2 linked regions of the Acidaminococcus fermentans DSM 20731 genome follow. The protein of the gene in region 1 interacts with the protein of each later gene in a pairwise test. Links are inferred from orthologs where the notes say so. Each region holds a gene or a part of one and is shown on either strand. Other genes may lie near its edges.

Region 1 (3,438 bases):
TTGTTTGAAGGATTTCGATGCCGGATTTGGCCAGGGCATTGATGAACCGGGCCATGATGCCGGGGACGCCGCCCATGTGGGAGCCCACCACGGTCACTTTGGCGCAGTTTTCCACCTTGGTGTACTGGCAGTTTTCCGCTTTCAGCACTTTTTCCGCATCATCGGCGGCGGCGCTGTACACGGCGAACATCAGGGAATGGGGCTGGAGGCTCATGGTGCCGATGCTGACCCCGTTTTTGGCCAGGGTATCGAACAGATCGGCTCCGTCACTGCTGTCCAGGTTCACGGAGAAGAAAGCAATGTTGTTCTTGCTGGCTACCCCGCAGGCATGTTTTTCTTCCAGGGAATCGGTTTCTTCCATTTCCTTGGGCTGGTCTTCCTTGCTGATCAGGGTACCGGGGGCTTCGGAGAAGGTGCTCTTCACCACCATGGGGACCCCATAGCGCATAACGATTTCCACGGCCCGGGGATGGATGACCTTGGCACCCTGGTGGGCCATCTCACGGATTTCATCATAGGAAATCTGTTTGATGATATGGGCATTCTTGACAATCCGGGGATCGGCGGTCATGACCCCGTCCACATCGGTGTAGATTTCCACTTTGTCCGCATGGACGGCCACACCGAAGGCGGCGGCAGAGGTATCGCTGCCCCCGCGGCCCAGGGTGGTCACGTTCTTGTGGTCCGCCGTCACGCCCTGGAACCCGCAGACCACGGGGATGATCCCCTGTTCCACCAGTTCCAGCAGGTTGTCCGGTTCCACGGTGCGGATCTTGGCATTGCCGTATTCGTCATCGGTGATCATGCCGGCCTGGCCCCCGGTGAGGGCTTTGGCCTTCAGGCCTCTTTCCTGGAGGGTGGCGGCCATTACTGTGGAGGAGATGATTTCCCCACAGGCCATCAGCAGATCCAGTTCGTGAGGAGCCGGGTTGGGGTTCACGCTTTTCAGCATATCGATCATGGTATCCGTGGCAAACGGGTCTCCCCGGCGGCCCATGGCGGATACCACCACAATGGGTGCATAGCCATGGGCAATGGCTTCCTGGACCTTGCCCACCACTTTTTCCCGGGTGGCAGGCGTAGCTACGGACGTTCCTCCGAATTTTTGTACAATGATTTTCATTTTAACCTCAGGCTCCCCTCAAAATCTCTAGGTTCTTGTTCTTACAGCCAGCCGTTCTTCACCATGGTTTCGGCAATCTGCAGGGTGTTCAGTGCGGCCCCTTTGCGGATCTGGTCGCCTACGCACCAGAAGTTGAAGCTGTTGGCGGCGGATTCGTCCCGTCTCAGACGGCCCACATACACATCGTTCTTGCCGGAGGTGTACAGGGGCATGGGATAGATCTGCCGGGAAGGATCATCCTGGAGCACCACGCCGGGGAAGCCGGCCAGGGCTTTGCGGATGTCTTCCAGTTCCACATCATGTTCCAGTTCCACGTTGACGGATTCACTGTGGCTCCGGTAAACGGGGACACGGACGGTGGTGGCAGTGATGCGCATTTCCGGATCGGAGAAGATTTTCTTGGTTTCGTTGACCATCTTCATTTCTTCCTTGGTGTACAGGTTGTCCAGGAAGATATCAATCTGGGGCACCAGATTCAGAGCCAGGGGGAAGTGTTTTTCAGCGCTGGCGCTGGGGAAGATCCTGGCGGTCATTTCTTCGCCCCGGGCAGCCTGTTTGATCTGGTTTTCCAGTTCGTCCAGCCCGTCTTTGCCGGCACCGGAAGCAGCCTGGTAGGTGGAAACGATGATCCGTTTGATCCGGGCCAGGTCATAGATGGGTTTCAGGGCCATTACCATGATGATGGTGGAGCAATTGGGGTTGGCAATGATCCCGTGATGTTTGGTGATATCCTGGGGGTTCACTTCAGGAACAATCAGAGGCACATCCGGATCCATCCGGTAGGTGCTGGAGTTGTCAATGACCACGGCACCAGCCTTTACGGCAATGGGTGCGAAGGTCTTGGAAATGCTGCCGCCGGCGAACAGGGCCACATCCACCCCGTTGAAGGAGTCAGCCTTGGCTTCTTCCACTTTATAGGTCTTGCCCCGTACGGTCAGTTCCTTGCCGGCGCTCCGGGCAGAAGCCAGCAGCTTCAGATTTTTGAAGGGGAAATCCCGTTCGTTCAGCAGATTGATGAATTCCTGTCCAACGGCGCCGGTGGCACCCAGAATTGCCAGATTGTATTCTTTCATTGCACTCGTCTCCTTTGTTTACATGAGGTAATGCCCAAAAAGGGGACCCATCCACCGTCCATGGGGACGGTCCCCTTCCCTTTCAGGAAAGGACTTCCTATGGAAGCCTTACTCCAGGATCTGATCCAGTCCGTACACCAGGCCCTTGCGTTTCACCATGGTCCGGCAGCCCAGCATGACCCCGGGCATGTAGCATTCCCGGCTCACCGGGTCGTTGCGCACCGTAAGGGTTTCGCCCATGCTGCCGAAGATGATTTCCTGGCTGGCCACGAACCCGGGCAGCCGTACGCTGTGGATCCGCATCCCTTCGTATTCGCTGCCTCTGGCATGGGGCAGTTTTTCCACTTCATCCGGATTGCCCTGCTGGACAAAGCCGCCCCGGACTTCCGCCAGTTTCTGGGCGGTAAGGATGGCCGTGCCGCTGGGAGCATCCAGCTTTTTGTCATGATGCATTTCGATGATTTCCACCTGGGGGAAGTATTTGGCCACTTCTGCAGCGATTTTCATCATCAGGACAGCCCCCATGGCGAAGTTGGGGCAAACCAGGATACCCACGCCGTTCTTTTCCGCCAGGCCTTTCAGTTCCTCCAGATTTTCCTGGGTGAAGCCGGTGGTGCCCACTACGGCGTTGACCCCGGCGTTCAGGATGATCCGCAGGTTGTCCATGACCACATCGGGCCGGGTAAAATCCACCACCACATCGGGCTTGCAGGTTTCCAGGGCCCGGACCAGGTCCGTATCCACCGGGCAGCCTTCCACGGTTTTGTCCTTGCCGAACTTGTCCACAGCACCCACCAGTTCCATATCTTTCTGCTGCAGGACCGTTTGTACCACTGTGTGCCCCATTCTGCCCAGGGCACCGTTTACCAACACTTTGATCATACCAAGCATCTCTCCTTTGTGCATTCCTTTGGGAGACAAAAAAACAGGTCATGGAGGCGAGCCCAATGACCTGCAAGAAAAGAAGCCGCTCCTGCCATGGCAGGGGACTTGTTTCCGTTCCCATTGATAGCTCTCCACCCAAAGGCGACAGTCTGCAGATTGTTCACCTGCATCCCAGCATAAGCGCGCACCCGCAGCTTTGCTTCGGCGGTTCCCCTTTCGTTCCCTTCGTCGGTGTCCCTCTGAGAATTACTGATGTTTTCCGCGCCTCTATCTTTTGTTCAGTTATGGTTACAGTATAGGAGTTTCCGGCTGGCTTGTCAACCTTTATTCTCCCACAAAGTGGATTTTTTTCAGTCC
Region 2 (3,135 bases), 960 kb from region 1 along the record:
TTATCGATGAAGAGCATGAAGGAACCTACAAACAGGAAGAACGGCCCAGCTATCATGCCCGGCTGGTGGCCCAGTACCGGGCCCATTACCGGAAGGTGCCGGTGGTGCTGGGATCGGCTACCCCCGACCTGGAATCGTATTATCTGGCAGAAAAGGGGGGCTATACCCTCCTTCGGCTGACCCATCGGGCCAGGTCCGGCAGCCATCTGCCCAAAGTCTCGATTGTGGATATGCGGGAAGAGCTCCATCAGGGGAACCGGACGGTGCTTTCCGAAGCCCTGCGGACCCGGCTGGAGCATGTGGTGCAGAACGGGGAACAGGCCATTGTCCTCTTGAACCGCCGGGGCTTTTCCACCTTTGTCCTGTGCCGGGACTGCGGGGAATCCCTCAGCTGTCCCAACTGTGCGGTTTCCCTGGTGTACCATGCCCGGGAGCAGCTGATGGAATGCCATTACTGCGGCTATACGGAACCGGTGCCCACCAAATGTCCCTACTGCGGCAGTCCCCGGATCCGGTTCTTCGGGACCGGGACAGAAAAGGCGGAACGGGAAATCCGGGAGCTGTGTCCGGGAGTGAAGCCCCTGCGCATGGATCAGGATTCCACCAGCGGAAAATTCGCCCATGAGCAGATCCTCCAGGCCTTCCGCAGCGGACTGTACAATGTGCTGCTGGGGACCCAGATGGTGGCCAAGGGCCACGATATCCCCAATGTGACCCTGGTGGGGGTGCTCAGTGCGGATTCCCAGCTGAACCTGCCGGATTTCCGCAGCGGAGAACGGTGCTTTGCCCTGCTGACCCAGGCAGCCGGCCGGGCCGGCCGGGGGGATAAGCCGGGGGAAGTGATCTTCCAGGCCTATGATGCAGAAAATCCCATCCTCCAGCTGGCGGCCAGGCAGGATTATGAAGGCTTCGCCAAAATGGAACTGGAGCAGCGGAAGGAACTGAGCTATCCGCCCTTTACCCGGATGTTGAAGATCACCGTCCTCCACAAAAAGGAGGAAGAGGCCCTGGCCATTGCCCAGAAACTGGTGAACGCCCTGGAGGCCTGGCAGCTGGAAAGCGGGCATCCCCTGGAGATCCTGGGACCTTTCCCGGCCATTGTGGCCCGGGTGAACCAGATCTACCGGATCAACGTGCTGCTGAAAAGCCCCCGGATGAAACCGGTGAAAGAATGGCTCCGCCAGTCAGAATACCGGGAACTGCCCAATGTGTATTTTGACGTGGATCCCATCAGTGTGGTGTAGGGGGAGCTGTTGCATGGGCAACAGCTCCTTGTTGGAGTCGCGGCTCGCGACCCGTGACCCGCGACTGGGGGGTGTGAATTTTTTTCACACCCCCCCTTTTCCATGTCCTATGGTATAATAGAAAGTAAAAATTGCGATAGGAGTCGATGATATATGGCAATCTATGACATTGTGAAAGTCGGGGCCCCGATCCTTCGGGAGAAGGCAGTCCCTGTTACCCGTTTCGATAAAAAGCTGGCCCGCCTGCTGAAGGATATGGCGGAAACCATGTATGCGGCCAATGGCTGCGGCCTGGCTGCCCCCCAGATCGGCCTCAGCAAACGGCTGGTGGTCATCGATGCCGGAGACGGTGCCGGCATCCGGGAATTCGTGAATCCGGTACTGACGGATCCGGAAGGAGAGGCAGTGGATTCCGAAGGATGCCTCAGCGTCCCTGATTACGAAGGGGAAGTGAAGCGGGCCGCCCGGATCACCGTCCATTTCCAGGACCGGAAAGGGGATCATTACCGGCTGACCGCCGACGGGCTCCTGGCCCGGGCTCTCCAGCATGAATGCGATCATCTGGAAGGGGTCCTGTTCATTGACAAGGCCGTCAGCCTGTCTGCCAAGCCGAAAGAAGGCCGAGAATGAAAATTGTATTTATGGGAACGCCGGAATTCGCCGCTGCCAGTCTGAAGGCACTGGTGGAATCCGGAAACTGTGAAATCGCTGCGGTGGTGACTCAGCCGGACCGTCCCAAAGGACGGGGCCACAAGGTCATGATGAGTGCGGTGAAGGAATATGCCCTGACCCAGGATCTTCCGGTGCTCCAGCCCCAGCGGGTGAAAACCCCGGAATTCCAGGCAGAAATGGAAAAAATCCAACCGGATCTGATCGTGGTGGCTGCTTTTGGCCAGTTCCTGCCCAAAGAGCTCCTGGATCTGCCCCGGTACGGGTGCATCAATGTCCATGCGTCCCTGCTGCCCCGGTACCGGGGAGCGGCCCCCATCCATTACGCCATCCTGAAAGGGGAAAAGGAAGCGGGAGTCACCATCATGCAGATGGACGTGGGCATGGATACCGGCGCCATGCTCAGCAGGACGGCGGTTCCCGTAGGACCGGAAATGACCCAGGGAGAACTCCATGACATCCTGAAGGAAAAAGGCGCCCGGCTGCTGCTGGACACCATTCCCCGGATCGTGGCGGGGACCGTACAGCCGGTTCCCCAGCCGGAAGAAGAAGCAACCTATGCATCTCTGATTACCCGGGATATGGAAAGGGCTGACTGGAACAAAAAAGCGGAAGACCTCCACAACCAGTTCCGGGCCTTTGATCCCTGGCCGGGTTCCTTTACCCTGCTGCCGGACGGAAAGCGGCTGAAGATCTGGAAGAGCCGGATCCTGGCAGGAGAAGGCAGCCAGGGAGCACCGGGAACGGTGCTCCAGGCGGACAGCCGGGGATTCCGGGTGGCCTGCGGACAGGGTTCCCTGGAAATCCTGGAATGTCAGCCGGAAGGGAAAAAACGGATGCCGGCGGCTTCTTTTGTCAACGGCGGCCATGTAAAACCGGGGGACAGACTGGAATAAGATCATGAATATGGGAATTCGGCCGAAAAAACGGCTTTTTATGGCGCTGGCGTCCCTGGCTGTCCTTTTGGCCGGGGCAGCGGCCTACGGCCTGTGGCAGCTTCTGGTACCGGGTCTTTCCCAGATCCATCCCTGGCTGCCCCAGGTGGTGGGATGGGCAGTGCTGCTGCTGATCCTGTCCCTGCTTTCCGGGGTGGTGGGCATCGTCCTGGCCATCCTGGGGTTTCCCACCATCCGGGTCTTTTATTTCTGGGCCTGGCACATCATCAATTTTCTGTATCCACTGTCCCTGTTCCTGGGGAAGCTGATGGGCATTTCCAAGCGGC

Evidence for each region.
Region 2: the proteins of ACFER_RS06100 (region 1) and def interact in binary tests that used the Escherichia coli proteins (3 or more experiments, as listed by UniProt). The link is inferred for Acidaminococcus fermentans DSM 20731 from one-to-one orthologs.

What each region holds. Positions count from the first base shown.
Region 1 is NC_013740.1:1,322,485-1,325,922, forward strand. What follows is about bases 181-2,970. They hold ACFER_RS06100 (aspartate-semialdehyde dehydrogenase), read right to left. Parts: upstream 2,197-2,970; coding sequence 1,165-2,196; downstream 181-1,164. Other genes in these bases: dapG (aspartate kinase), read right to left, coding at 181-1,123; dapB (4-hydroxy-tetrahydrodipicolinate reductase), read right to left, coding at 2,305-2,970. Outside these bases: more of dapG, read right to left, coding at 1-180; more of dapB, read right to left, coding at 2,971-3,078; ACFER_RS06110 (hypothetical protein), read right to left, coding at 3,432-3,438.
Region 2 is NC_013740.1:362,777-365,911, forward strand. Bases 325-3,135 are described here. They hold def (peptide deformylase), read left to right. Parts: upstream 325-1,397; coding sequence 1,398-1,874; downstream 1,875-3,135. Other genes in these bases: priA (primosomal protein N'), read left to right, coding at 325-1,244; fmt (methionyl-tRNA formyltransferase), read left to right, coding at 1,871-2,809; ACFER_RS01645 (DUF116 domain-containing protein), read left to right, coding at 2,814-3,135. Also shown: more of priA, read left to right, coding at 1-324. UniProt on the Escherichia coli protein: Removes the formyl group from the N-terminal Met of newly synthesized proteins. Requires at least a dipeptide for an efficient rate of reaction. N-terminal L-methionine is a prerequisite for activity but the enzyme has broad specificity at other positions.